3 regions of the Kitasatospora sp. NPDC002965 genome follow, and region 2 is predicted to be linked to each of the others. Evidence: riboswitches for the same ligand, from Rfam matches in the RefSeq annotation. Region 2 holds a riboswitch; each other region holds the start of a gene.
The links. Region 2 has a riboswitch for thiamine pyrophosphate ahead of thiO (glycine oxidase ThiO). Riboswitches for the same ligand answer to the same signal wherever they lie in the genome.
Positions count from the first base shown of each region.

Region 1 (9,618 bases), on a different contig from region 2:
GTGCGGCGGGTTCGTCGTAGAACCAGAGGGCGGCGGCCAGCGGGCCGTCCTCCTCGGTGGCCAGCGGCAGGCCGTAGCAGCCGCCGAGGCCGAGGCCGGCGGCCAGCTCGCGGAGCCGGGCGCCGACGGCTGGGTCGTGGGCGAGGTCGTACGACTGCAGCTCGGCGGGCCGGTCGTGCTCGCGCAACAGCCGGGCGACCAGGCTCTGGTCCGGCGGGACCGTCTCCAGCGAGCCCAGGCTGGCACGGTTCAGGCCGAGGCCGAGCGGCTGGCCGGGGCCACCGGGCAGCGCGGTGACCAGCAGGGCCCGGCGGGCGCCGAGCAGTTCGGTGCCGGAGGCCAGGACGGCGGCGAGGGTGGCGTCGACGCCGCGGGCGCGGGCGAGCAGTTCGGTGTGCTCGTGCAGGCTCGCGAAATCGGACAGCTGTCCGGCCAAACGGTCCTGCACCGCGGACGCGGGCGCGGTCCGTCCGTCGACCGCTGCGACCTTCTCGCCGGGCGCGGTCCGGTCGTCGGGTGTCGTCCGGTCGCCGGGGGTCGCCGTCCCGTCCGGCGCGGCCCGGCCGTCGGACGCGGTCCGCTCGCCGGCCGGGCCGGCGGGATCGCTGTCGGCCGCGCCGCCGGGTCCGCCGGGTCCGCCGGGTCCGCCCGGCCCCCCGGTGCCGGGCACCGGGCCGGTGAAGCCGGGCGGGTCGAGCAGGGAGAGGCCGCTGGCGCCGGCGGGCTCGGCGGGCTCGGAGGAGGTCGACGCTGGGTGGGACTCGGTCATGCCGCCACTCCTGACGCGGTGGTACGTGTCACGCGGATCATGCGGAACTCCCATGGACGGCCGTTTGGAGCGATCACGGCCAAAAGGGCGCGTTTCGCCTCGATTCGCTACTACTCGTCATTGATCGACAGCAATGCCACCACTTCTACACAGGCCATTCGGGGCATGTCCAGAGCCATGACAAGGCCGGTGGCCTGTTCGTCCTGCTCCCGGGGACCCGGCTCGGGGGCGTGTTCGGTTCGTGCGCGCGCCGGCCGGTCACCTCCGGGGCGCTCCCGGTCGGCGCCGCGCTCCGGCCGGTTCCCCCTGGTTCTCCCGCGGGTCCTCCGCCGCGTTCCGTCAGGTCCGGACCGCGCCCCTGCCGGGCCCGGACCGGGTTCCCGCCGCGCTCCCACCGGGTTTCCACCGGCAGTGATCCCCGGTGGGCGGCCTGCTCGCGGCCGGTCGCGACGGGGCGTGACCGCCCTGTCGCCCGAGCGCGACGGCCCCGTCGTCCGGGCATGGAGCAGCCAGAAGCGGGCAGAACCGTGAGGACGGCTCCGGCGGCCGTCCGGATCGTATGCTTTCGCCGTCCGCAGGCCGGGCCGGCGGGAAGTGACTCACTCGTACGGTGGAACCAACCGCGCCCGGGCGGCGTCCATCCGGTCGCATACGGGATTCTCGTTCCAAGGGCTGTTCTATTCCGCGGCCCTTTCACATCCTGCTCCACTGCGTGCTCCACGCCCGCACCGCCGTTCGCCCTGCCGTTCGCCCTGCCCGCCGCCCGCTTCCGGGCCGGTGCGGCGTTCCCGGACGCGCGCCGGCGGCCCGGTCCGGAGCCCGCGGTCCGGAGCCACCGAGCGGTCACGGAAAGGAACGGGTGCCAATGCGCGACAACCCCATGCGCGACAACCCGAGGAGCCGGTCGGCGGCCCGGGTGTCCCGGCTGGCTGCGGCCCTGACGGCCGCCACCGAGTACCGCTGGCCCGTCGTCCCCGGCACGCAGCTCGTCGGCGGTCACTGCTCCTGCGGCGACCCGGACTGCCCCGTACCCGGCGTCCACCCGCACGACCCGCCGCTGCTCGCGGCCACCACCGATGCCCGGATGGTGCGTTGGTGGTGGGAGCAGCGCTGTCCGGACGCGCCGCCGCTGGTCGCCACCGGCCGGACCGTCTCGGCGGTCAGCCTGCCGGCTGCGGCCGGGGCCCGCGCGCTCGCCTACCTCGCCGCGCTCCGGCTGCCACTCGGACCGGTGATGGCCATGCCGGGCCGGTACGCGATGCTGGTCGCCCCCTACTCGCTCGACGCGCTCGGCGAAATGCTGGCCCAACTCCCTTGGGTGCCGGGCTCGTTGCGCTACCACGGGAGCGGAGGCTTCCTGCCGCTGCCGCCGGGCGGCGGTGCGGGCGACCGGGTGCGGTGGGTGCTGCCGCCGCGTCAGGGCGCCGACGGTGGCGTCTGGCTTCCCCAGGTCGGGCCGCTGCTGGGCGAGTTGGTGGAGGCGGCGGTCCAGCTGGACAGCGGTCGGCCCACGTACTGATCGGGCACGGCCCACCCGTTCCGGGGTGGGCCGGCCGGAAAAACAAAAGATCCGGCCGCTGGCGACGGGGGATGCACCAGCGACCGGACTCTTTAGACAGTAACAAGGATCTGCGCCCGCGCCAATTTCCAAGACGCCCTCGCAGCCCGGAAATTGCGGGTCGCGGCGAACAATGTGACGCGTATCACGTGGATCTCCGCGCGCCCCGTCCGCCTTCCGTGCGCCTTTAGTTCAGGGTGACCTGACGGTTCACCAGGTTGGCGCGGGCGCGCCGCTCCTCGGCGGTCAGCGGGGACGGGTCGGCCAGCGTCTCGGCGAGGCGCTCGGCGAACTCGGCGGCAGGCTTCTCGCAGTCGGCCGCGGTCATCGACAGCGGCAGGTCCCAGACCGGGACGGTCAGGCCGTGCGCGCGGAACGAGCCGACCAGGCGGGTGTCCTGACCGAGCGAGGACCGGTCGGCGGCGGTCAGCCGGGCCAGTGCGTCCAGCAGCTGCTCCTCCGGCACGGTCATCACCCAGCGCAGGTGGTTCTTGTCCGGGGTGCCGCACCAGTAGGCGGAGTCGACGCCGGCGAGCTTCTCGGTCGGGATCGCCGAGGCGTTGGCACGCTCCAGGGAGGCGGCCACCTCGCCGGTGGCCGTCTCGGCGTCCTCCAGCCAGAACTCGAAGCCGGTGTGCACGGCGGGCTCGAAGGGGGCGTCCGCGTCGAGCAGGTCCTGCAGCCGGGGGCCGCCCGGGACGGTCCGGCGGGACGGCACGGGGGTGCCGGGCTCGGCGGCGAGCGCCAGCTCCAGCGCGTCGGCCAGGTCACGGCTCAGGTCGCCGGAGCCCGACTGGGTCTGCAGGCCCAGCAGGATCGAGCCGTCCTGGCGGCGCAGGGCCGGCCAGGCCAGCGGCAGGACGGTCGCCAGCGTCACCGACGGCACCTCGCCGTTGGCGGTGGCGGCCACGCCGGCGGCGAGCGTCAGCGGGACGGTCGCGGCCGGTACCAGCTCGCGCAGCGCCACCCAGTCGGCCTCGCCCGACAGGCCCTCGAACGGGCGGTGCACCAGCTCCTGCACCGCGTGCGAGGCCTCGCGGCCGTGACAGGCCTTGTAGCGGCGGCCCGAACCGCAGGGGCAGTTCTCGCGGGCCCCGACCACGGGGATCTCGCCCGTGACGGCGGGGGTGGACTGGCTGCGCTGCGGCGCCTTCTTGGCGGCCTTCTTGCCCATGGTGCGGCTCTCCCGGGGAGGTGGTGGTGTGCTCCGGGCAGCCTACTGACGTTCTCCGGGCGCGTGGGCGCACGCCGGGGTGCGGGGGCGCCCGTCCGCCCGGTCCGGGGCCGCGCCCGGCGTCCGGGCGGTGCGCGGGACCGTGTTCACGCGCCGTGCGGGACGATGCTCAGGCGCCGTGCGGGACGGAGCTCAGGCGCTGCGGGGTGTGCCGCCGGTCCGCCTGGCGTGGCGGGCCCGGGCGGGCAGGGCCGCCCACACCGTCACCTCGCCGGGCGCGTCGCGCACGCCCCAGTCGCTGGCCAGCTGGTCCACGATGCCCAGCCCGCGGCCGCCGTGCGAGGTGAGTGAGGGGCTGGCCGGTGACGGACGGGTCTGTGCCCCGCCGTCGGTGACCTCCAGCGTGAGCACACCGTCGGCGTGCATCTGCCAGCGGACCAGGACGCCGCCGTCCTCCTCGCCGCCGCCCGTGCCTGCGTGCCCGACGTTGCCGTGCCCGACGTTGCCGTGCCCGGCGGCTCCGCCGGTGGGCCCGGTACCGCCGCCGTGGCCGCCCGGTGCGGGGGAGCGGTCCTCGCCCGAACCGGCGGTCCGGGACGGTACGCCGACCAGCCGCGGCTCGACGATCTCGGCCCGGGCGCCGCGCCCGAGGGCGGGCAGCGGGCCGAGCGGTCGCGCGTAACGACACGCGTTGCTCAGCAGTTCCGAAAGGATCAGAACAGCATCATCGATGACCGGTTCCGGTATCTGCCGGTCACCCAGATCTCGACGCAGCCGGCGCCGCGCGGCCCCGACGCTCGCTGGGCCGTGCGGCACTGCCATGGTCGATGAAGTCGGCACTTCACGCGCCACCATCAACGCCACCCCCGGACCTCCTTCAGCGTATGCCGAGGGATGGATGCCCCTTGGCAATACGTCGGAAACGACCGGACGGCGATCCTGCACGGACATTTCAAGCCGGGCGACGGACGGTACGCGGCAGGTGATTCGATGCTCACCCTGCGTCGTGAAAGTGCCGTAATTGCGTCAGAAATCGCCGTCGGAAGGTTTGAGCCCCTACCAAGACGATCAACCGGTCCAGGTGGTTGAACGGTTCACCGCACCGTCCGGTCGGGTGGGGCCGGGTATTTCCGCGGGCGGTGGGGCGCGTCACCGACCGAGCTGGGCCAGCACCTCCGCCGGGCGGTTGGTGATGATCGCGGACACCCCGAGTTCCAGGCAGAGCTCGACGTCGGCCGGTTCGTCCACGGTCCAGACGTGCACCTGGTGGCCCAGCTCGCGCAGCCTGGTCACCAGCCCCGGCCGGGCCCGCACCAGCTCGATGCCCGGCCCGGCGATCCGCGCGCCGCCCGGCAGCGGCGCACCCGGGCGCAGCCGTCCGCGCAGTGCCAGGCCGCGTTCGAACAGGAACACCCGCGGGTACTCCGGTGCGGCCGCGCCCACCCGGGCCAGCGCCAACGAGGAGAAGCTCATGATCCGGGCCCGGGACCGGCCGCTCTCCCCGGCGCCGCCGATTCCGAAGCGGTCCAGCGTCCGCAGCAGCTCGGACTCCACCCGGCCGCGGAACCGGACCGGGTGCTTGGTCTCGATGGCGAGGTCCACCGGGCGCCCGCAGTCGGTCACCAGCTCCAGCAGGCTCTCCAGCCGCAGCACGCCGCGCAGCTCCGGGTCGTCGCTGGGGCGGCCGGTCTTCCACGCGCCGAAGTCGTGCGCCTCCAGCTCGGCCAGCGTCATCGCGGAGACGGTGCCCCGGCCGTCCGAGACCCGGCCGATCCGGCGGTCGTGCACGCAGACCAGCTGCCCGTCGGCGGTCACCCGGACGTCGCACTCGAGCGCGTCCGCGCCCTCGGAGAGCGCCCGGCGGTAGGCGGCGAGCGTGTGCTCGGGCAGGGCGTGCGAGGAACCGCGGTGGGCGATCACCTGGACGGGCGGCGCGGTGCGCGCCGTCGCGGGCGAGAGGTCTGGGCTGGTCACACCGTCCACGATAGGCCGCGGAAGTGACACGAAAGCGAAGACGGCCCCAACCTGCGGGGCCGTCTTCGGGTGTGGAGGTGAGCGCGGGCGAGCGCGCCGTTCCGGGTGCGCGTCAGCGCCCGACGGTGCGGGTCAGCGCCCGACGGTGCCGGGGGCGCCCGCGCCGTCCGTCGTGCCCGGGGCGCTGCTCCGGGAGAGCGGGGTGAGCGCCCAGGTGACCAGGGCCGGCACCAGGAAGCCGAGCAGCGAGGCCGAGGTCCACTCCTGCGGGGTGAAGTGCAGCGCCTCCTGGGCAGAGGTCCAGAAGTCGGTCCACCAGGTGGCGATCGCGGTCGGTGCGATCAGCTGGTAGGTGGCGAAGCCGAGGGCCCACGGCAGCAGCATCAGCCAGCGGGACGGCGCGTCGGCGGAGAGGTTCCAGCCGCGCCTGCCGGCGCCGAGGAAGTAGTCGACCACGAGCACCGCGAACATCGGCACGAAGATCGAGCCGATCAGGCCCAGGAAGGCGTAGTACGAGTCGGTGAACTCGGTGATCTGCAGGGCCAGCACGGTGATGAGCACCCCGGTGCCCCCGGTCAGCACCCGGCGGTCGACCTTCGGCAGCAGGTTGTGGATCGACATCGCGGTCGAGTACACGTTGGCGAACGACTGGTCGGTCTCGCGGAGCACCAGCACCAGCAGGAACAGCCAGCCGGCCCAGACGCCGAGGAAGGAGTCGAAGATCCGGGTGGCGTCCCCGTCCGCCTGGAGCAGCGCGAACAGACCGAGCACGTAGCACCAGACCTGCGCCACGGTGTAGCCGGAGAAGCTGCCCCAGAACGCCGAGCGCGGGGTGCGCGAGTGCCGGGTGTAGTCGGCGGCCAGCGGCACGAAGGAGATCGACACCGCGATCATCGCGTCGGTCGCCTTCAGGAAGCCGTGCCAGTTGCCCGCGCCCGGGTCGGACACGCCGTTGCGGCCCAGCTGGACGGTGAAGTACACCATCGCGACCGCCACCGCCGCGGCGACGAAGCGGCGCAGCACCGCGATCGCGCCGAGCGGCCAGATGGTCAGCGCGGTGGTGACGGCGCCGGCCAGCACGACGAAGACCCAGCGGTAGCCGCCGGTGCCGACGACGGTCTGCGCGCCCATCGCGATCACCAGCAGCTCGTACACGCCCCAGCCGATGCACTGGACGATGTTGAGCACCGTCGGCACGTACGAGAGCCGGGTCCCGAACAGCCCGCGCAGGTTCGCCATGGCGGGCGCGCCGGTGCGGGCGCCGATCAACGCGGCCACCCCGAGCATCGCGGTGCCGACCACGGTGCCGGCCACGATCGCCGTCACGGCGGCGGCCAGCGACAGCTCGCTGCCCGGCGCTCCGAGCACGGTGGCGGCGGTGGTGAAGCCGATGAGCGAGACGCCGAGGTTCATCCAGAGCGCGAAGTGGTCGCGGAAGCGGAGCGTGCGCGGCGGCTCGGTGTCCAGCACCAGCGGCGCCTCCACACGGGCTCCGTCCGGTGCCGCGGGGCGGTCCAGGACGGCGGCACCGGCGGCACCGGCGGGACGGCCGGAATCGGCCGCCCGGGAACCGGGGACGGTGCCCCCGGCGTCCCCGGAGGGGGGCAGACCCTTGGACGCGGGCGTGCCCGAGGACGAGGATGGCGAAGCAGGCGGCATGGCCGATACTCCCTACGCCGGCATTACCCGGACAGGTTCCGGCGGTCTGCGCCCCCTCGACGCCCGCCCGCGGATTCCGTGGCGTACGGTCGACCGGCGCACTCTCAGCCTGGTGGGTCCAAGCTCCCGCGTGTCAGTTTTGAGCGACAGGCTAACCGGCACGGCGGAGAACGCCAAGGCCAGGGGGCCGGAGGCCGGGGCCGACGGAGTGCGGCAGGGGCGCGGCGGGGGTGCGGCAGGAACGTGGCGGGAGTGCGGTGGGGGTACGAAGGGGCTGTGGCCCGGGCGCGGAGCCGGCGCGCAGGGGGCCCGCGGGGCCGGATGTTCCGGGGTTTGTCTGGACGGCCTAAGGATTCTTATGACTTCTTCAGAAGCCTCCTTACGGCAATCGAATCGAGTGTGCGAAAAACTATGGTTGTTGGTCCTGTCAGCTATGGAGGTCGTCCGTGAGCACCGAGCGCGAGGTTGGGTCCACCGGGCCGCAGGGGGAGCAGCCCTCCGGCGGCCAGGGGGTGGTGGTTCCCGGTCCTGACGGTCCGGCGCAGCAGTCTGCGGCCGTCCCCTCCCCCGTAGCGACGCCCGCTGCCGAACGGTCCCCGTCCGATCAGGCCGCTCCGGCCGCCGACGGCGGCAACGGCGGCAACGGCGGGTTCACGCCCACGCTGGCGTTCAGCAAGGTCAGCGCCCCGGAGCCGGCGCCGGCCGCCCCGGCGCCGGCCGCCGACGCGGGGTACCTCGACGCCCCGCCGCCGGTCCTGCCGCCCGCGCCGGCCGCCCCGGTGGCACCGGCCCCGGTCGCGCCCACCGCGCCGGTCGGCAACCCGTACGCCACGCCGGCTCCCGGCACGCCGGTCCCGCCGGCCGCCCTCGCCGCCCACGACCCGTACGGCGCCCCGGCCGCGCCGCAGGGCCACGGCGCGACCGGCCAGCACCACCCGTTCGGCGCCGGCCAGCCGCTCGGCGGCTGGGCCGCGCACGACATCACCCCGGGCGGCCCGGGCGCGCCCGGCGGCCCCGGCGGCCCGCTCGGCTACCCGTCCGAGTACCCCGGCGCCCCCACGCCCGGCGGCCCGCGCAAGAAGCGCGGCGGCCTGATCGCCCTGGTCGCGGCCGTCGCCCTGGTCGCGGGCATCGCCGGCGGCGCGGTCGGCGTCGTCGTCGCGGACCGTGACGACAAGAGCGTCAGCGCCGCGGCCGACCGCACCAGCACCACCGTCCAGGCCAACAACTCCCAGAAGAACGAGGCCGCCCCGGGTTCGGTGGCCGGCATCGCGCAGAAGGCGCTGCCCAGCGTCGTCACCATCAAGGCGCAGGGCAACGGCGAGTCGGGCACCGGCACCGGCTTCGTCTTCGACACCGAGGGCCACATCCTCACCAACAACCACGTGGTCGCGCCCGCGTCCAGCGGCGGCAAACTGACCGTCAAGTTCGCCGACGGCTCGTCCTACAACGCGTCCGTGCTCGGCCGCGCCGAGGGCTACGACGTCGCCGTCATCAAGCTCGACAGCCCGCCCAAGGGCAAGCTGACGCCGCTTCCGCTGGCCGACTCCGACAAGGTCAACGTCGGCGACTCCACCATCGCCATCGGCGCCCCGTACGGCCTGGAGTCCACGGTCACCACCGGCATCATCAGCGCCAAGGACCGCCCGGTCGCCTCCGGCGACGAGACCGGCGCCCAGTCCTCCTACATGAACGCCCTGCAGACCGACGCCTCCATCAACCCCGGCAACTCCGGCGGTCCGCTGCTCGACTCCGGCGGCGCGGTGATCGGCATCAACTCGGCGATCCAGTCCAACGCCTCCAGCAACGGCCGGGCCGGCTCCATCGGCCTGGGCTTCGCGATCCCGGTCAACCAGGCCAAGTGGGTCGCCGAGACCCTGATCAAGACCGGCAAGCCGGTGTACGCGAAGCTCGACGTCCTGCGCAACGACGACTACAAGGGCGACGGCGCCCAGATCCAGACCCGCGACATCCAGGGCACCCCGGCCGTCACCCCCGGCGGCGCCGCCGACAAGGCCGGCCTCAAGCCGGGCGACGTCATCACCAAGCTCGGCGGCAGCCCGATCGAGAACGGTCCCGCCCTGGTCAGCAAGATCTGGACGCACAAGCCCGGCGAGACCGTCGACGTCGAGTACACCCGCAACGGCCAGACCCTGAACACCAAGGTCACCCTCGCCGAGCGCGTCGGCGACAACTGACCCCACCCCGCCCCGAAACCCGGTGCACCGAAGCCCGCCGGACCCGTTAGGCTGACCTCCGCCTGGAGAGCTGCCCGAGCGGCCTAAGGGAACAGTCTTGAAAACTGTCGTGCGGTGACCCCGTACCGTGGGTTCGAATCCCACGCTCTCCGCTGGTTGGAGAAAACCACCTGCTCAAGGCGGGTGCCGGAAGCTTCCGGCACCCGCCTTCGGTGTTTTCGGGGGTGGGGGGAGGTGGGGCCCGGGGGATCGGAGTTGTCCCGGTTTCACCTGAACGGGGGGTTTG
Region 1 is NZ_JBEXNT010000029.1:14,787-24,404, reverse strand. It holds gene ABZY91_RS14760 (PP2C family protein-serine/threonine phosphatase) at 1-769, opposite strand, end outside; gene ABZY91_RS14755 (bifunctional DNA primase/polymerase) at 1,635-2,288, shown strand; gene ABZY91_RS14750 (DUF5926 family protein) at 2,515-3,501, opposite strand; gene ABZY91_RS14745 (ATP-binding protein) at 3,694-4,323, opposite strand; gene ABZY91_RS14740 (glycerophosphodiester phosphodiesterase family protein) at 4,651-5,475, opposite strand; gene ABZY91_RS14735 (cytosine permease) at 5,608-6,960, opposite strand; TPP riboswitch at 7,127-7,274, opposite strand; gene ABZY91_RS14730 (trypsin-like peptidase domain-containing protein) at 7,581-9,332, shown strand; tRNA gene ABZY91_RS14725 (tRNA-Ser) at 9,397-9,484, shown strand.
Region 1: another riboswitch for thiamine pyrophosphate. It lies ahead of ABZY91_RS14735 (cytosine permease); the one in region 2 lies ahead of thiO (glycine oxidase ThiO).

Region 2 (9,618 bases):
GCGCAGGGCGCCGTCGCGCAGCCAGAGCACCGACCAGTCCGGCCCGTCCGGCGAACCGCGCCAGAGCAGTTCGTCACCCTCGGCGTGCCGCCCGGCGTACTGCGCCCTGCGGCCGAACTGCTCGGACCAGAAGTACTGCACCGGGTCGTACGGCGGCGCGTCCGTGCCGAGCACCGAGGCCGCCGCCGCCGTGGCGGACTGCAGCGCGTGGTCCCAGTGCTGGACGGCCAGGCGGACGCCGGAGCGCGCCGAGGGGTAGCTGACGCAGTCGCCGGCCGCGAAGACGCGGGGCAGGCCGGTGCGCAGCCGCTCGTCCACCAGGACGGCGCCGGCCGCGTCCAGCTCCACGCCGGAGCCGGCCAGCCAGCCGGTCGCCGGGCGGGCCCCGACGCCGACCACCACCTCGTCGGCCGGCAGGTGCGAGCCGTCCGCGAGCAGCACCGCGCCCGGTTCGACGGCGGCGACCCCCACGCCGCAGCGCAGCTCGACCCCCGCCTCGGCGTACCAGCCGGCCATCACCCGGCCGATCTCGGTGGGCAGGGCGCCGGGGACGGGGGCCGGGCCCGCCTCGACGACGGTCACCTCGCAGCCGGCGGCCCGGGCGGCGGTGGCCACCTCGGCGCCGATCCAGCCCGCGCCGACCAGCACCAGGCGCAGGCCCGGGCGGAGCAGGGCGCGCAGGGCGAGCGCGTCGTCCACGGTGTGCAGCAGGTGGGCCCGCTCGGCGCCGGGCAGGGCGCGCGGTTCGGCGCCGGTGGCGATCACCAGCGAGCCGTAGGGCAGGTCGCCGGCGTCGGTGTGCAGGACGCCGGGGGTGAGGCCGGTGGCCCGGCGGCCGGTGAGGAGCTCGACGTCCAGCTGCCCGAAGTCGATGTCGAGGGCGGTGGTGTCGGCCTTGCCGAGCAGCACGTCCTTGGAGAGCGGCGGCCGGTCGTACGGCGCGTGCGGTTCCGCGCCGACCAGCACGATCCGCCCCTGCCAGCCGTCGCGCCGCAGCACCAGGGCGCACTGGGCACCCGCCAGCCCCGCGCCGACCACGACCACCTGATCCGTCCGGTCCGCCCCGCTCTTGTCCGCCACGCCCGTCACTGTACCCAGCCCGGCCCCGGGCCCTCCGGTCCGGTCCGGGCGGCCCGCCCGGGGCCCGTTCCGCCCCTCGTACGCGCCTTCAACGGCCGCACCCCCCGGAGTTATGGTGGGGGCACCATCACGGGAGCCCGGCGTACCGGGCTGAGAGGCGGGCTGGAACGGCCTGCGACCGTCCGAACCTGATCCGGGTCATACCGGCGAAGGGAGAGCAGCGACTTTGACACGCTTGGCGAAAGGCGCCCAGGCCGACGTGCTGGTGATAGGCGGCGGCGTCATCGGACTCGTGGTCGCCTGGCGGGCGGCCCAGCGCGGGCTCCGCGTGGTCGTGGCCGACCCGGCGCACGGCGGCGGCGCCGCCCAGGTCGCGGCCGGGATGCTCGCCCCGGTCACCGAGCTCCAGTACGGCGAGGAGCCGCTGCTGCGCCTCGGCATGGCGTCCAACGAGCGCTACGCGGCCTTCGCCGCCGAGCTCACCGAGGCGAGCGGCGGCCAGGACACCGGCTACCGGCAGTGCGGCACGATCGCGGTCGCCCTGGACTCCGACGACCGCGCGGAACTGCGCGAACTGCACGACTTCCACCGCAGGCTCGGCCTGGACTCGCAGTGGCTCACCGGCCGCGAGGCCCGCCGACTGGAGCCGATGCTCGCCCCGGGCGTCCGCGGCGGCCTGCACGTCACCGACGACCACCAGGTGGACGGCCGCCGGCTCGCCGGGGCCCTGGTGCGCGCCTGCGAGCGCGCAGGCGTGCTCCTGCACCGCGCCGAGGCCGTCGGACTGCTGGTCGAGCACGACCGCGCCGTCGGCGCCCGGCTGTCCACCGGCGAGAGCGTCACCGCCGACCAGGTCGTCCTCGCCGCCGGCTCCCGCAGCCACCTGCTGCCGGGGCTGCCGGAGGGCGTGCTGCCGGCGATCCGCCCGGTCAAGGGCCAGATCCTGCGGCTGCTGGTCCCCGAGGCGTACCGGCCGTTCCTCTCCCGCAACGTCCGCGCGGTGGTCCGCGGGCAGCACCTCTACCTGGTGCCGCGGGAGAACGGCGAGCTGGTGATCGGCGCCACCAGCGAGGAGCAGGGGTACGACACCACGGTCACCGCCGGCGGCGTGTACGAGCTGCTCCGCGACGCCCACGAGCTGGTCCCCGGCATCACCGAGCTGCCGCTGACCGAGACCGCCGCCGGTCTGCGCCCGGGCTCGCCCGACAACGCGCCGCTGCTCGGCCCGACCGCGCTGCCCGGCCTGGTCGCGGCCACCGGTCACTACCGCAACGGGGTGCTGCTCACCCCGGTCACCGGCGACCTGCTCGCCGAGTACCTGGCCACCGGCGTGACGCCGGACCTCGCCGAGCCGTTCTCCCCCGCCCGCTTCACGAAGGTCCCCGCATGAGCGACATCACCCTGCACGTCAACGGCGAGCCCCGGACGGTCGCCGCCCCGACCACCCTCGCCGAGGTGGTGGCCACCCTCAGCCGGGCCCACTCCGGGGTCGCCGCCGCGCTGAACGAGACCGTGGTGCCACGCACCGACTGGCCGCGCACGGAGCTCTCCGCCGGCGACCGGATCGAGATCCTCACCGCCGTCCAGGGAGGCTGACATGGCCGACGACGCCTTCACCATCGCCGGTACCGCCTTCGGCTCGCGCCTGATCATGGGCACCGGCGGCGCCCCCAGCCTGGAGGTCCTGGAGCAGGCGCTGCGGGTCTCGGGCACCGAGCTGACCACGGTGGCGATGCGCCGGGTCAACGCCGCCACCCAGGGCTCGGTCCTCGACGTGCTGACCCGCAACGGCATCCGCGTGCTGCCCAACACCGCGGGCTGCTTCACCGCCGGCGAGGCCGTGCTGACGGCCCGGCTGGCCCGCGAGGCGCTCGGCACCGACTGGGTGAAGCTGGAGGTGATCGCCGACGAGCGGACCCTCCTGCCGGACCCGATCGAACTGCTGGACGCCGCCGAGATCCTGGTCGACGACGGCTTCACCGTCCTGCCGTACACCAACGACGACCCGGTGCTGGCCCGGAAGCTGGAGGACGTCGGCTGCGCGGCGATCATGCCGCTCGGCTCGCCGATCGGCTCCGGCCTGGGGATCCGCAACCCGCACAACTTCCAGCTGATCGTGGAGAGCGCGGGCGTCCCGGTGATCCTGGACGCCGGCGCCGGCACCGCCTCCGACGTGGCCCTCGCGATGGAGCTGGGCTGCGCGGCCGTGATGCTCGCCTCCGCCGTCACCCGCGCCCAGGACCCGGTGCTGATGGCCGACGCGATGCGGCACGCCGCCGAGGCCGGCCGGCTGGCCTACCGGGCCGGCCGGATCCCGCGCCGCTTCCACGCCGAGGCCTCCTCGGCGATGGCCGGCCGGGCCGAGCTGGACACCCGCGAGCACCCGGCGTTCTGACCCGGCGTTCCGACGCGGCCCCGGCACCGGCGCCGCCGCACGGTGTCACGAACCGGGCACAGACCGGCCCCGGGAGCGGTGCCTCCCGGGGCCGGCCGGGGCCCAAGCCCTAGACTCGCCGGGTGGACATGGCACTGCGCGACCCCCTGATCGGTACCCTGCTCGACGGCCGGTACCTGGTCGAGCGGCGCATCGCAGCCGGCGGCATGTCCACCGTCTACCAGGGCACCGACAGCCGGCTCGACCGGGTCGTGGCGCTCAAGGTGATGCACCCCACGCTCGCCGGCGACACCGCCTTCACGACCCGGTTCATCCGCGAGGCCAAGGCGGTCGCCCGGCTCGCCCACCCGAACGTGGTCAACGTCTTCGACCAGGGCGCGGACGGCGGAAACGTTTTCCTCGCCATGGAGTACGTCCCCGGCGGCACCCTCCGGGACCTGCTGCGCGACCGCGGCGCGCTCTCCATCAGGGCCGCGCTGGACATCCTGGAGCCGGTGCTCGCCGCGCTCGGCGCCGCCCACCGGGCCGGCCTGGTCCACCGCGACGTCAAGCCCGAGAACGTGCTGATCACCGACGACGGCCTGGTCAAGGTCGCCGACTTCGGACTGGTCCGGGTGCTGAACACCGCCGACGGCGCCTCCACCGCCGCGACCGCCGGCACCGTGCTCGGCACCGTCTCCTACCTGGCGCCCGAACAGATCCGACCGGGCGACGAGACCGACCAGCGGGTGGACGTCTACGCGGCCGGCATCCTGCTCTACGAGATGCTCACCGGACACCGCCCGCACACCGGCGAGAACCCCGTCCAGGTGATGTACCGCCACCTGCACGAGGACGTTCCGGCCCCCTCCGCCGACGTGCCCGGCGTCGGCCCCGGGCTGGACGCGATAGTGGCCGGCGCCTGCGCCCGCGACCGCGCGGCCCGCCCCCACGACGCGGTCGAGCTGCTCGCCGCCCTCCAGCGGGTGCGCCGCACGCTCACCCCGGACCAGCTGGACGCCGAACCGCCCGCCTCCACCCGGCCCAGCCCGCAGTACCCGACCGCCGAGCCCACCTCGGTGATCGCCGCCGGCCGCCCGGTCGAGCGGACCAGCGTGTTGGACGTGCCGCCGGACGTGATGGAGCAGCTGCTCGCCGAGCCGCGCCCGTACGACGAGCCGCCGCCGGTCCGTTCCCGCCGGGCCCCCGGCCGGCTGCGCCGCCTCCCCCGCCGGCCGCTGATCTGGACGGCCGTGCTGACCGCCCTGGTGCTGCTGGTCGGCGGCACCACGTACGCGCTCTCCGGCGCGCTGTACGGCACCGTGCCGGGGGTGCTCGGCAAGGACCGGGCCGAGGCCCAGCGGATCCTGGACGGCGCCGACATGCACGGCCGGTTCACCGAGGTGTACAGCGAGACCGTGCCGTCGGGGCTGGTGATCTCCACCGACCCGGGCGTCGGCGCGCGGGCCCGGAAGAGCGACACCGTGACGGTCACGGTGTCCCGGGGGCCGAAGCGGATCGCGGTGCCCGAGCTGGCGGGCAAGCCGTCCGCGCAGGCGTCCTCGGCGCTGGCCGGTGCGCAGCTGGCCGCCGGGACGGTGACCGAGACGCACAGCGACACCGTCCCGGAGGGATCGGTGATCAGCAGTTCACCGGCGGCCGGGCAGCAGGTCGCGGAGAACACGCCGGTCTCGCTGGTGGTCAGCAAGGGCATGGTGGCCGTCCCGGACGTGGCCGGGATGTCGAAGGAGGCGGCCGAGAAGGCGCTCCAGGCCGCCGGGTTCGCCATGCAGAGCAGCGGGGTGAACCTGTTCGGCACCGGCAAGGTCTCCGGCCAGTCGCCGGCCGCCGGGGAGCGCCGTCCTCAGCGCACCGTGGTCACGGTCACGTTCCCGTTCCTCTAGCCGGCCGCGGCCGGCCGGGCCGCCCGCGCGGTCAGCGCAGTGGCCCGTCGCCCGGCTCCTCCTGGTGGGAGTAGCGCTGCTCCTGCCAGGGGTCGGCCAGGTTGTGGTAGCCGCGTTCCTCCCAGAAGCCCCGCCGGTCGGCCCGCATGTACTCGACCGCGCGGACCCATTTGGGCCCCTTCCAGGCGTACCGGCCGGGGACGACCAGTCGGACCGGGAAGCCGTGCTCGGCGGTGAGGGCCTCGCCGTTGCGGTGGGTCGCGAGGATCGTCGCCGGGTCGGCGAAGTCGGCGAGCCGCAGGTTGGCGCTGTAGCCGTACTCGGCCCAGACCATGACGTGGCTGACGTCCTCGGCCGGCGGTGCCAGCTCCAGCAGGACGGAGGCCGACACGCCCGTCCACTCGCTGTCGAGCACGGAGAATTTGGTGACGCAGTGGAGGTCCGCACGGACGGTGGTGCGGGGCAGTGCGGTGAACCCGTCGAAGTCCCAGCTGTGCTTCTCCGCCGAGGCGGTCGCACCGAACACCTGGAGGTCCCACGTCAGCGGCTTGAAGCGGGGCACCGGACCGTAGTGCAGCGCAGGCCAGCCGCGTCGGGCGCGCTGGCCCGGGGGGAGTCTCGGGTCAGACGGCGGCGGCGGTTCTTGTTCGGACTGACCCATGGATCCCATGGTGACAGACGGCGGACGGCGCCCTGCGCGCGCCCCTTTCCAGGCCCGCACGCCCCGCCCGTACGGGCCAACGGACAAGCAAATCGGATATTCCGACACATGTCCTAGTGAGTGTGAACTTACTGGAATTTCCTCCCGCCCCGGTGCCAGGATGCGTGCAGCCGGAGGGTACGGCCGAGGTTTCCCGGACGCACAGAGGAAGGCAGCGCCATGAAGGGCGACGCAGAAGTCATCGAGTTCCTGAACGAGCAGCTCACCGCCGAGCTGACCGCAATCAACCAGTACTTTCTGCACGCCAAGATGCAGGAGAACTTCGGCTGGACGAAGCTCGCGAAGTACACCCGGCACGAGTCGTTCGACGAGATGAAGCACGCCGAGGTCCTCACCGACCGGATCCTCTTCCTGGACGGCCTGCCCAACTACCAGCGGCTCTTCCACGTCCGGATCGGCCAGACGGTCAAGGAGATGTTCGAGGCCGACCGCCAGGTCGAAGTCGAGGCGATCGACCGGCTGAAGCGCGGGATCGTGGTGATGCGGGCCAAGAACGACGTCACCTCGGCCAACATCTTCGAGTCCATCCTGGCGGACGAGGAGCACCACATCGACTACCTCGACACCCAGCTGGAACTGCTGGAGAGGCTCGGGGAGGCGCTGTACCTCGCCCAGCTGATCGAGCAGCCGGAGTCCTGAGTCCCGGCTCAGGCCGCGCGCAGCGGAGCCATCGGGCCCATCGGAGCGACCGCCGGCTCGTCGGGCGCCTCCGGGTCGGCGAGCCCCAGCCTGACGGCGAGCCGGGCGGTGGGGCAGGGCCGTGCGCCGTGCTCGCCGAGCAGGGCCTGGATCCGGCGGACGCAGGAGCCGCAGTCGGTGCCCGCCTTGCAGCCCTTGGCGATCTGGCGCGGCGTGTTGGCGCCCGCGTCGATCTCCTTCTTCACCTGGGCCTCGGTGACCGCATGGCACATGCACACGTACATCGCGGTCTCTCCCGGGGGTGAAGCGGAATGGATCTTGACTAAGGATTGCCTTAGCTCACTAAGCCTCACCTTACCCGGCGATCCGGGTGCGAAAAAGCCCCTCCGGACTCGGGAGTCCCGAATCCGGAGGGGCTTTCGTCACATCGTCCGCGCGGTGCGCCGCTCGGCGGCGGCCCGGGCGGCCCGGGGCGGACGCTCAGTTCCCGCCGCGGTACATCTCGGCCACCAGGAACGCCAGGTCCAGCGACTGGCTGCGGTTGAGCCGCGGGTCGCAGGCCGTCTCGTAGCGCTGGTGCAGGTCGTCGACCAGCACCTCGTCGCCGCCACCGACGCACTCGGTGACGTCGTCGCCGGTCAGCTCCACGTGGATGCCGCCCGGGTGGGTGCCGAGCGCGCGGTGCACCTCGAAGAAGCCCTTGACCTCGTCGAGCACGTCGTCGAAGCTGCGGGTCTTGTGACCGCTGGACGCCTCGAAGGTGTTGCCGTGCATCGGGTCGCAGATCCAGACCGGCTGGGCGCCGGAGGCGGTGACCTTCTCCACCAGGGTGGGCAGGTGGTCGCGGACCTTGCCCGCGCCCATCCGGGTGATGAAGGTGAGCCGGCCGGGCTCACGCTCCGGGTCGAGCCGCTCGATCAGGGTGAGCGCCTCGTCGACCGAGGTGGTCGGGCCGAGCTTCACGCCGATCGGGTTGCGCACCTTCGAGGCGAACTCGATGTGCGCGTGGTCCAGCTGGCGGGTGCGCTCGCCGATCCAGACCATGTGGCCGGAGACGTCGTACAGATCGCCGGTCCGGGAGTCCACCCGGGTCATCGCGGTCTCGTAGTCGAGGATCAGCGCCTCGTGCGAGGAGAAGAACTCGACGGTCTTGAACTCCTCCGGCGCCACGCCGCAGGCGTTCATGAAGGCCAGCGCGTTGTCGATCTCGCGGGCGAGCTGCTCGTAACGCTGGCCGGCCGGCGAGTTGCGCACGAAGTCCTGGTTCCAGGCGTGCACCTGGCGCAGGTCCGCGTAGCCGCCGGTGGTGAAGGCGCGCACCAGGTTGAGCGTCGCCGCGGAGGCGTTGTACATCCGCTTCAGGCGCTCCGGGTCCGGGATCCGGGACTCCGGGGTGAAGTCGAAGCCGTTCACCGAGTCACCGCGGTAGACCGGCAGGGTCACGCCGTCGCGGGTCTCGGTCGACTTGGAGCGCGGCTTCGAGTACTGGCCGGCGATGCGGCCGACCTTCACCACCGGGACGGAGGCCGCGTACGTCAGCACGGCCGCCATCTGGAGCAGCGTCTTCAGCTTGTTGCGGATGTGTTCGGCCGAGACGCCGTCGAAGGCCTCGGCACAGTCGCCGCCCTGAAGGAGGAACGCCTCGCCTCGGGCCACGGCACCGAGCCGGGCGCGCAGCTGGTCGCACTCACCGGCGAAGACGAGCGGCGGATACGAGGCGAGCTCGGCAAGGGTCTTGCGCAGAGCCTCTTGGTCCGGCCATTCAGGCTGCTGCGCCGCGGGCAGGGACTGCCAGGAGTGGCCAATCCGGGATGTCTCAGTCGTCACGGTCACACGGGCAAGGCTACGGGGTGCGCCGACCGTTTTGTGACCACTGCCCGAGGGGTGAGACATCCGCCGGACAAATTTCCGGTGATCCTCCTCACCCGGCCACCCGTGCCATCCGCTAGGCTCGATCCCGTGAACGCACCGCGCACCTCCTCCTGGTGGTGGGCCGACCCCCTGGGTGGCCCACGTATCGCGCGTTCCTAGACGAACACGACGGCCGCCCCTCGGGGCGGCCGTCGGCGTTTCAGCGGACGACCCTCCCGGGAGCGGATTCCAGCACCGCAACCGACCCGGAAGGAACGCCGCACCGTGACCAGCGCCGCCGATCTCCTCGCCCGTCTCACCGGCCCCGACGCACCGGCCTTCGCCCTGCTGCACCGCCGCACCCCCCGCACCGCCCCGGACACCGTCGAGGTCCTGCTCGGCACCGTCGGCCGGTACGACCGGCTGGCCGACCTGCCGGTCCGCCACGGCGTCCCCGCCGACGGCCCCGTCCACGACCTGCTCGCGCTGGTCCCCTACCGGCAGATCCGCGAACGCGGCTTCGAGGCGCACGACGACGACACCCCGCTCCAGGCGCTCTCGGTCACCGAGCAGTACGCCGTGCCGCTGGCCGACCTGGCCGACGCCCTCCCCCGGTCCCCCGTCACCCTCACCGGCGGCGCCTTCGACATCGCCGACGACGAGTACGCCACGATCGTCCGCCGGGTGATCGAGGACGAGATCGGGCGCGGCGAGGGCGCCAACTTCGTCATCAGGCGCGACTTCACCGCCACGCTGGAGGACTTCTCCCCCGCTCTGGCGCTCACCCTCTTCGGCCGTCTGCTGGAGCAGGAGCGCGGCGCCTACTGGACCTTCCTGGTCCACACCGGCGAACGCGTCCTGGTCGGCGCCTCGCCCGAGGTGCACGTCCGGCAGAGCGGCGGGACGGTCGTGATGAACCCCATCTCCGGCACCTACCGCTACCCGGCCGCCGGCGCCGACCTCGACTCGCTGCTCACCTTCCTCCACGACGCCAAGGAGCTGGAGGAGCTGACCATGGTGGTCGACGAGGAGCTCAAGATGATGTGCAC
Region 2 is NZ_JBEXNT010000126.1:16,604-26,221, reverse strand. It holds gene ABZY91_RS33580 (FAD-dependent oxidoreductase) at 1-1,080, opposite strand, end outside; TPP riboswitch at 1,200-1,312, shown strand; gene thiO (glycine oxidase ThiO) at 1,316-2,470, shown strand; gene thiS (sulfur carrier protein ThiS) at 2,467-2,676, shown strand; gene ABZY91_RS33565 (thiazole synthase) at 2,678-3,475, shown strand; gene pknB (Stk1 family PASTA domain-containing Ser/Thr kinase) at 3,604-5,358, shown strand; gene ABZY91_RS33555 (molybdopterin-dependent oxidoreductase) at 5,390-6,019, opposite strand; gene bfr (bacterioferritin) at 6,239-6,718, shown strand; gene ABZY91_RS33545 ((2Fe-2S)-binding protein) at 6,727-7,002, opposite strand; gene ABZY91_RS33540 (class II 3-deoxy-7-phosphoheptulonate synthase) at 7,199-8,551, opposite strand; gene ABZY91_RS33535 (anthranilate synthase family protein) at 8,855-9,618, shown strand, end outside.

Region 3 (9,618 bases), on a different contig from region 2:
ATCGGCGCCGCGATCAATCCGACGCTCCGCTTCAGTGACGGTTCCCGCCCGATCTCCGCCGTCCTCAAGCTGGAGGTGTCCCAGGGCGGTGCGTGGGTCACCGTCCCGGGCTCGGACAACGTCTGGAAGCTGCCGCCGGTGACCGGCGGCCTCGGCAAGGGCACGAGCCACCGCTACAAGGTACGGCTGTCGCTCACCGGCTACACCGGGCAGTGGTCCGGCGTCTCCGGCTCGCTCAGCCTCGACCCGGACACCGACCAAGGCCCGGTCGACACCATCCTGAAGGCGTCGGTGACGCTGGACGGCAACGGTGCCCCGTCCATCTCGCCCTCGGCCTCGCCCTCCACCGCGACGGCCAAGCCCAGCCCGACCGCGACGACCGCCGCCCCGACGACCTCCACCACCCGGCCCAGCCCGACCGCGACGACCAGGACGCCCGACGCCCAGGTCGTCCCGGCGGCCGCCAACACCCCCTCGGCCCCGGCCGCCGCCAACACCACCGCCCCGGCCGGCACCAACCTCGCCGCCACCGGGGCCGGCAACTCCGGCGCCCTGTTCGGCGCGGGCGCGGCCCTGGTGCTGCTCGGCGCCGGCGCGGTCCTCTACGCGAAGCGCCGCCGCACCGCGTCCCAGGGCTGACCCGGCCCCGGTGCCCCGGCGCCCGCCGCCGGGGCACCGGCCCGCCGGCTCGGCCGCAGTGCTGGGAAGCCCCCTCCACCTCCCAGCACCGCTGTCGGTCTGCGCGCGAGCTCGACCCCACTCCCGCCCGATGCCGACGGCGGAGCCCGTCAGTCGGCCAGCGGGAGGTAGACGCGGTTGCCCTGGGCGGCGAACTCGGCGGACTTCTCGGCCATGCCGGCGACCGCGTCGGCGCCGTAGCCGGCGTTGACGGCCGTGGAGCCGTCGCCGTGCTGGTCGCGGATCTGCTGGGAGATCTTCATCGAGCAGAACTTCGGCCCGCACATGGAGCAGAAGTGGGCCGTCTTGGCGGGCTCGGCCGGGAGGGTCTCGTCGTGGAACTCGCGGGCCGTCTCCGGGTCGAGGGCCAGGTTGAACTGGTCCTCCCAGCGGAACTCGAAGCGGGCGTCGGAGAGGGCGTCGTCCCAGTCCTGGGCGCCCGGGTGGCCCTTGGCGAGGTCGGCGGCGTGGGCGGCGATCTTGTAGGTGATGACGCCGGTCTTCACGTCGTCCCGGTTCGGCAGGCCCAGGTGTTCCTTGGGCGTGACGTAGCAGAGCATCGCGGTGCCCCACCAGGCGATCATCGCCGCACCGATGCCGGAGGTGATGTGGTCGTAGCCGGGCGCGACGTCCGTGGTGAGCGGGCCGAGGGTGTAGAACGGGGCCTCGTCGCAGATCTCCTTCTGGAGATCCATGTTCTCCTTGATCTTGTTCATCGGGACGTGGCCCGGACCCTCGATCATCACCTGGACGTCCCTGGCGCGGGCGATCCGGCCCAGCTCGCCCAGCGTCTCCAGCTCGGCGAACTGCGCCTCGTCGTTGGCGTCGGCGATCGAACCGGGGCGCAGGCCGTCACCGAGCGAGAAGGTGACGTCGTAGCGCGCGAGGATGTCGCAGAGCTCCGCGAAGTTGGTGTAGAGGAAGTTCTCCTGATGGTGCGCCAGGCACCAGGCGGCCATGATCGATCCGCCGCGCGAGACGATGCCGGTCTTGCGGCGGGCCGTCAGCGGAACGTACCGCAGCAGCACGCCCGCGTGGACGGTCATGTAGTCGACGCCCTGCTCGCACTGCTCGATGACGGTGTCGCGGTAGACGTCCCAGCTGAGCTCCTCCGCCCGGCCGTCGACCTTCTCCAGCGCCTGGTAGAGCGGCACGGTCCCGATCGGCACGGGGGAGTTGCGCAGGATCCACTCGCGGGTGGTGTGGATGTTGCGGCCGGTGGAGAGGTCCATGACGGTGTCGGCGCCCCAGCGGGTGGCCCAGGTCATCTTCTCCACCTCCTCCTCGATCGAGGAGGTGACGGCGGAGTTGCCGATGTTCGCGTTGATCTTCACCAGGAAGTTGGTGCCGATGACGGCCGGCTCCACCTCGGGGTGGTTCACGTTGACCGGGATGACGGCGCGCCCGCGGGCGACCTCGTCGCGCACGAACTCGGCCTCCAGGCCCTCGCGCAGGGCGACGAACTCCATCTCGGGCGTCACGACGCCGCGCTTGGCGTAGGCCAGCTGGGTGACGGCCTCACCGCTCCGTCCGCGCAGCGGGCGGCGCGGACGGCCGGGGAAGACCGCGTCGAGGTTGCGCAGGTTTCCGCCGCGCGGCGAGGTGTGCTTGATGCCGTCGTCCTCGGGGCGCGCCTCGCGCCCGTCGTACTCCTCGACGTCGCCGCGCTGACGGATCCAGGAGTCGCGCAGGGCCGGCAGACCGCGCCGCACGTCGGGTTCGTAGGCCGGATCGGTGTACGGCCCGGAGGTGTCGTACAGCGGGACGGTCTTCCCGTTGGTGAGCACGACCTCGCGGTACGGAACGCGCAGGTCGGGGCGGGACCCGTCGCGGTAGGCCTTGCGCCAGGCCGGGGTCGGGTAGCCGGTACCCGCGCTGGAGACGGCGGAGTTCCGGGCAGACTGCGGCTGTGCGTCGAACGTGGTCATCAGACCTTCTACTCCCTACGCCGGCATTACCCGGTCAGGTTCCTGCGGTCGACGCAGCGGTCGGCACGTCGGACGACGTTCCGGTCAGCGCCCTCTCAGCCCGGTGCTCCGAGCTCCCGTGTCCGCAGGCCGTGTTGCCTGCGCATGACGTCCAACACCGTAGCGAGCGGAACGCCGGAGGTCCAGAGGGGGTCGGAACGGCCGGACGACGGGTGTCGAATCCGGCAAACCGGACGGTCGCGGCCGAGCGGACCGGCAATCGGGCCCCGGCCGGGCAGACTGGCAGTCGCGGGGTCGACGGCGGGGACGACGAGAGGGAGGCCGGCGTGGTCGGAAGCACGGGGCGGGTCACCGGGACGGTTGGCACGGGGCTGGTCGGCGAGGTGATGGTGCACGTCCCGGAGCGGCAGGGCGCCGAGGCGTTCCTCGCCTACCTCGCCGTGCCGGGGGACCGACTGCCGGTCGGCACACCGGTGTTGGTGATCGAGTACCAGCCGCCACGCACCGTGTACGTAGCGCCCATAGGCCCGTGACGACCTTGTGACAGGGCGTCATGTCACTTCCCTTTCCATCGGTTTGGCTCCGGCGGAGAATCCGATTCGGCGCATCTCCTGCGCCGGAAGGGGGAGTTGAACCATGGTGTACCTCATCCCCGGAGCGGTGGTCGCGACACTGCTCCTCGGAATCACACTCTTCAAACTCATGTGGCGGGTGGCCGAGCCGAACGAGGCTCTGATCATCTCCGGCTCCCGGCACCGGACCGAGGGGGTCGGCGACGGGCTGGGATTCCGGATCGTCACCGGCCGGGGGACCCTCGTCACCCCCGGCCTGCAGGGCGTCCGGCGGCTCTCGCTGGACCTCAACGAGGCCGAACTGAACGTCGAGTGCGTCACCACGCAGGGCATCCCGGTCCGGGTGAAGGGCGTGGTGATCTTCAAGGTCGGCGACGACGACGTCTCGATCGCCAACGCCGCCCGCCGTTTCCTCGACCAGCAGAAGCTGATCAGCCAGCGCGTCCACAACGTCTTCGCCGGACACCTGCGGTCGATCGTCGGCGGGCTCACCGTCGAGGACATGATCCGCGACCGCGAGCGGCTCACCGGGGAGACCAGGGCCGCCTCGGGGCTGGAGATGGAGAAGCTCGGGCTGATCATCGACACCCTGCAGATCCAGGAGATCATCGACCCGACCGGCTACATCAAGAACCTCGCCATCCCGCACGCCGCAGCCGTCCAGCGGGACGCCCGGATCGCGCAGGCGCACGCCGACCGGCTGGCCACCGAGGCCGAGCAGGAGGCGGCCGCCCGCAAGGCCGAGGCGACCCGCAACAGCGAGATCCAGCAGGCCTCCTACCAGGCCGAACGGGACACCGCCAACGCCAGGGCCCGGCAGGCCGGCCCGCTCGCCGACGCCGGCGCCCGGCAGCAGGTGGTGGTCCAGGAGACCCGGGTCGCCGAGCTGGAGGCCCAGCGGAAGGAGCAGCAGCTCCAGATCGACGTCCGCAAACCGGCCGACGCCCGGGCGTACGACACCCGGACCACGGCGGACGCCGACCGTGACGCCCGGATCTCCGCCGCCCAGGCCCAGGCCCAGGAGACCGAGCTGAAGGCGGCGGCCGAGGCCGGCCGGGTCCGCATCGCGGCCCAGGCCGAGGCGGAGGCCACCAAGCTGCGAGGCCTGGCCGCCGCCGAGGCCACCAGGGCCACCGGCGAGGCGGAGGCGGCGTCCGCCGAGGCACGCGGTCTGGCGGACGCGCAGGCCGTCCGGGCTCTCGGTCTCGCCAAGGCCGAGGGCCTCAAGGCCCGTGCCGACGCGCTGGCCGAGAACCAGGAAGCTCTGGTCGCACAGGAGTTGGCGGAGAAGTGGCCGGACATCGTGCTGGCCGCCGCCGAGTCGTTCGGCCACGTCGAGCACATGGTGCTGCTCAACGGCGCCGACGGAATGGGCGAGCTGTTCGCCAAGGCGCTCACCATGGGCGGCACCGGACTCGGCCTGGCCCGCCAGCTGCTGACCACCATCGGGCCGGAGGCCGCACCGGCCGCGGCACCCACCGCGGCACCGGCTGCGGCCGTCCAGCAGATTCCGGTCGACCGCACGCCGGCGGACCGGGTGCCCGCGGACCGGACCACGGAGGAGTGACGTGATTGGGTAGCCGCCCGCGCCCACCTGAGTACGGGTACTCAGGTGGGCGCGGGTGCGTCCGCCGGACGATGGGGACATGCACCCTGCAGCCACCGCGCGGATCGGCATCACCGCCGTCGGAGCCCACCTGCCCGCCCGCCGCCTGACCTCCCAGCAGCTCCAGGACGAGGTCACCGCCGGCGGCCGACTCCGCCTGCCGGAGCGGACGTTCGAGAAGGCCACCGGCATCGTCACCCGGCACTTCGCGGCCGAGGGCGAGTACGCCTCCACGCTGGCCGTGGGCGCCGCCCGGCGCGCCCTCGCCGCCCGCGGACTGGACCCGCTCGACCTCGACCTGCTGCTGTACGCATCGGCCACCCGGGACGTCTGCGAGCCCGCCACGGCCCACCTCGTCCAGGCCGAACTCGGCTCCCGCGCACACGCGCTGGACGTCAGCAACGCCTGCAACAGCTTCCTCAACGGCATCGACCTGGCCCGCGCGATGATCCTCGCCGGCCGGGCCCGGCGCGCCCTGGTGGTCACCGGCGAGACGCCGAGCCGGGCCATGCGGCGCGACCCGGAGGGCCTCGCCGACTTCCGCGACGGGTTCGCCGGCTACACCTTCGGCGACGCCGGCGCCGCCGTCGTGGTCGAGGCGGTGGAACGCGGCGGCATCCTCGACATCGAGACCGAGACCGCCTCCGAACACTGGGAGGTCGGCGGGATCCCGGGCGGCGGCTCGCGGCACCCGCGCGGCGACGAGTACAGCTACTTCCGGGGCGGCGGCAAGGAGTTGCGCGGCGTCTTCGAGAAGATCGGCGGGGACATCCTGACCCGGGTGGCCGCCCGCACCGGCCTCGGCTGGGACGACTACGCCCGGGTGCTGGTGCACCAGGTGACCGTCCCCTACCTGGAGCGGTTCGTCGAGCTCACCGGGGTGCCGGCGGAGAAGCTGGTGGTCACCGTGCCCGAGCTGGGCAACGTCGCCAGCGCCACGCTCGGCATCCAACTCGACCGAATAAGAGACGAGTTGAATCCCGGAGACAAGGTGCTCCTGCTCGGCCTGGGCGGCGGCGTCAGCCTGATGACGATGGTCTGGGAGGCGTCGTGAGCACCCCGGCGACCCCCCGGACGGACGGCCACCGGCTCTGGGTCGTCGTCCCCGCCTACCAGGAGGAGGCCCGGATCACCGGCACCCTGGACGCCCTCGCCGCCCAACGGGACCGGGAGTTCACCCTGCTGGTCGCCGACAACGGCTCGACCGACGGCACGGTGGCCGCCGTCCGCGCCTTCGCCGCCCGGGCGCCCTTCCCCGTCGAGGTACTGGTCGAGCCGGAGAAGGGCGTCGGCTCCGCGGTCGACACCGCCTTCCGGCACGCCATCGCGCACGGCGCGACGCTGCTCGCCCGCACCGACGCCGACTGCCTGCCCGAGCCCGGCTGGAGCGCCGCCGCCCGGGCCGGGATGTGCGCCGGGGGCGGACTGGTCTGCGGCCGGGTCACCGCCCGCCGCGACGAGCACGGGCCGACCGGGCGGGCCGTCTTCCTGCTCCTGGTCGCGCTGGGCGCGTTCTTCGGCCGGATCCGGCCCGCGCACCGGCGCCGCCACGGCTACCTCACCCCGTACCGGATGCACGCCGGCAACAACATGGCGATCACCGCCGAGCTGTACCAGGCCGTCGGCGGCATGCCGCGCCGGCCCTCGCCCACCGACCGCACGTTCATCAACCGGGTCCGCCGGCACAGCACGGCGATCGTGCGCCGCCGGGACATGGTGGTGCAGAACTCCACCCGGCGGATCCGCGCCTACGGGGTGGTCGGCACGGCGCGCTGGTACCTGGAGCGCGGCGCCGGACCACGCTCCGTCGACGTCCGCTGAGCACGGCGGACCCCGGCAACCCTCCCGGTACCGGCGCCGCCCCACCCCTCGCCGCCCGGCCCTCCGCGCCGACCCGGGTCCCTGTCCCGAGCCCCTGGCCCGGCCCCTGATCCTGACCCTGATCCTGCCCCTGACCCAGCACCCGCCAGACTCCCTCGCCGAGGACACCCGATGCTCGACCGGCTCGCCCACGCGCTGCGCACCGTCCACCCCGACCGCCCGGCCGTCCTGCGGCACACCCGGCTCGGCACCACCCGGGTCCGGATCCGTCGCGGCGAACTCGCCGACCTCGCCGACACCTACGCCACCGCCCTGCACGCACGCGGCCTCACCGAAGGCACCACCCTCGGCGTCGCCGTCCGCCCCGGCCCCCGGGCCCTCGCCGTCATGCTCGCCGCGCACCGGCTCGGTCTGCGGATCGCCGTCCTGGACCCGGCCGCCGGCCCCGACGTGCTGGCCGCCCGGCTCGCCCTCGCCCAACCCGACCTGGTGCTCGCCGACGCCGCCGCCCAGGCGGTGGCCGGCTGGGCCGAGCCGCTGGCCCGGCGCGCCGGCCTCGCCCTGCCCCCGCTGGACGTGATCGGCCCGGTCGCCACCCTCGGCCGACGACTGCCCGGCTGCGCACCGGGGCTGCGGCTCGGCCGGTTCGGCGCCTCCGTGCCCCGCGCGCCCGGCCGCGACACCCACGAGCGGGACGCCGACGCCGTCATCGTCTTCACCTCCGGCACCACCGCCCGCCCGCGCGCCGTGGTGCACACCCGGAAGGGCCTGGCCGCCGGGCTGCGCACGGTCACCGACCTGGTCGACCCACGGCCCGGAACGACCGTCGTGGGCGGCACCTTCTTCGTCCTGGTCCCCGCCCTGACCGCCGGTGCCGCCGTCGCCCTGCCGGCCCGCACACCGGCCGCGCTCGCCCGCCAACTCGCCCGGCTGGCACCGGCCCACACCTATCTCACCCCGCCGCAGCTGCGCGCGGCCCTGGCCGCCGGAGCCCGGTTCACCGGGCGGGTCTGGACCGGCTCGGCGCCCGCCGACGCCGCCCTGCTCCGCCGGGTCAAGCAGGCCGGCGCCGACCAGGCCTGGGGCGTGTACGCGCTCACCGAGCTGTTCCCGGCGGCGGCCGTCGAGGAGGTCGAGAAGAGCGCCTTCACCGGCCCGGGCGACCTGGTCGGCGCCCCGCTGCCGGGTGTCCGCACCGACCTCGGTCCGGACGGCGAACTGCTGCTCACCGGCCCCGGCGCCCGTCACCGCTACCTGGGCGAGGAACCCGACCCGTGGGTGCGCACCGGCGACCGTGGCGCGCTCGACGGGAACGGCCGGATCGTGCTCGGCGGCCGGCTGAAGGACATGGTCCTGCGCCGCGCCGAGAACATCTATCCCGGCCTCTACGAACCGGCGCTGCACCTGCCGGGTGTCGCCCTCGCGGTGCTGGTCGGAGTCCCGTCCGGGGACGGCGACGAACGGCTGGTCGCCCTCGTCCAACCCGTTCCCGGCACCGATCCCGACCGGCTTCGGGCCGCGCTGAACGCCCCGCTGGACCGGATGGGCACGGCCCGCCCGGACGCCGTCCTGTTCGGCGAGGTACCTCTGACCGGCCGTTCCCGCAAACCCGACCGGGCAGCCGCATCCGCCTACTGCGCAGGGGAGTTGTCCACGTGAACACCGTCGTCCCGGACGCGCCCGCCGGCCGCCGGACCGCACCCTCGCCGGCCCCGACCGGCGCAGCAACGCCCGGCCGCACCGACCCCGGCCGCACCGACCCCGGCCGCACCGACCCCGGCCGGACGGACCCCGACCGCAGCGCCCTCGACCGCGCCGCCCTCGACCGCGCCGCCCGCCGGCGGGACCGCCGGGTCTACCTGCACAGCCACCCGGTGCTCTTCGCCCTGCTCGCCGCCACCCGCCGACGCCCGGTGGTCCGGCTCGGCCGTACCGTCCTGGTCCACGACACCGAGGCCTACCGCGAGGCGCTCACCCGGATCCCGCTCGACCGCACCGCGCCCGGCACCACCGGCGGAGCCGCCGCCCGACTGACCGACGGCGGGCTCCTGTTCGACCAGGACGGCGCCGAACACCGTTCCGCCCGAAGGGTGTTGGCAGGAGGACTCGACTCTGCGGCGGTGCGGCGGCTGCGCCCGCACTGGCTGGCCGTGCTGGCCGGACGGGTGCCGGCGATCGCCGACGGGCCGATCGACCTGGTCCGCCTGGCCCAGGAGCTGTCCGGGGTGACGGCCGCCGCGCTGACCGGCTCCCCGGCCGCCCCGCACGCCCTGGCCGGTGCCGCCGCCCGGGCCGCCGAAGCCGCCGCCCGCGACCACCTGCCCGGACCGCGGCGCCGCCGCCGCACCGCCCGGGCGTCCGCCGCGCGCGCCGCCGACCTGGCCGCGCTGCTGCCCGACCCGCTGGACACGATGGTCGCGGTCGCCACCGTCAACACCACCGTCGCCGCCCTCCCCCGGGCCGCCGCCTGGTGCGCGGACGCCGGCCTCTGGCCGTCGGTCGACGCCGCCACCGCTCCCGCGCTCGCCGCCGAGCTCCTCCGTCTCACCGCGCCCTCGCCCCTGCTCCCCCGGGTGGCCGCCGAGGACGCCGTCCTGGCCGGCCGCCGGGTCCGGGCCGGCGACCGGCTGATCCTGGTCGCCCGGCACGCCGCCCGGGCCCACCGGCCGGAGGCCGCCCCCGGTCCGGGCGCCACCCAGGCCGTCTTCGGCGCCGGACCGCACGCCTGCCCCGGCGCGGGCCTGGCCCGGGTGCTGCTCGCCGACCTCCTGCTCGCCCTCGCGCCGTACCGCCCGGTGGTCACCCGTGCCCGGGCCGACCGCCGCGCCGCGCTCCCCGGCTGGGCGGAACTCACCGTGCGCCGCACCCGCACCCCCACCGCCCGCACCCCCACCGGCCGGGCCGACACCGCCCGGGCCGACGCGGCCGCGCCGACCACCACCGTCACCCCCGCCACGACCGGGCCCGCCGTCACCGTTCCCCCCGGTCCCGCGCCCCCGGCGCCCGCACCCAC
Region 3 is NZ_JBEXNT010000002.1:40,117-49,734, forward strand. It holds gene ABZY91_RS01170 (LPXTG cell wall anchor domain-containing protein) at 1-639, shown strand, start outside; gene thiC (phosphomethylpyrimidine synthase ThiC) at 789-2,606, opposite strand; TPP riboswitch at 2,602-2,736, opposite strand; gene ABZY91_RS01180 (hypothetical protein) at 2,933-3,139, shown strand; gene ABZY91_RS01185 (SPFH domain-containing protein) at 3,243-4,745, shown strand; gene ABZY91_RS01190 (3-oxoacyl-[acyl-carrier-protein] synthase III C-terminal domain-containing protein) at 4,825-5,838, shown strand; gene ABZY91_RS01195 (glycosyltransferase family A protein) at 5,835-6,605, shown strand; gene ABZY91_RS01200 (class I adenylate-forming enzyme family protein) at 6,777-8,264, shown strand; gene ABZY91_RS01205 (cytochrome P450) at 8,261-9,618, shown strand, end outside.
Region 3: another riboswitch for thiamine pyrophosphate. It lies ahead of thiC (phosphomethylpyrimidine synthase ThiC); the one in region 2 lies ahead of thiO (glycine oxidase ThiO).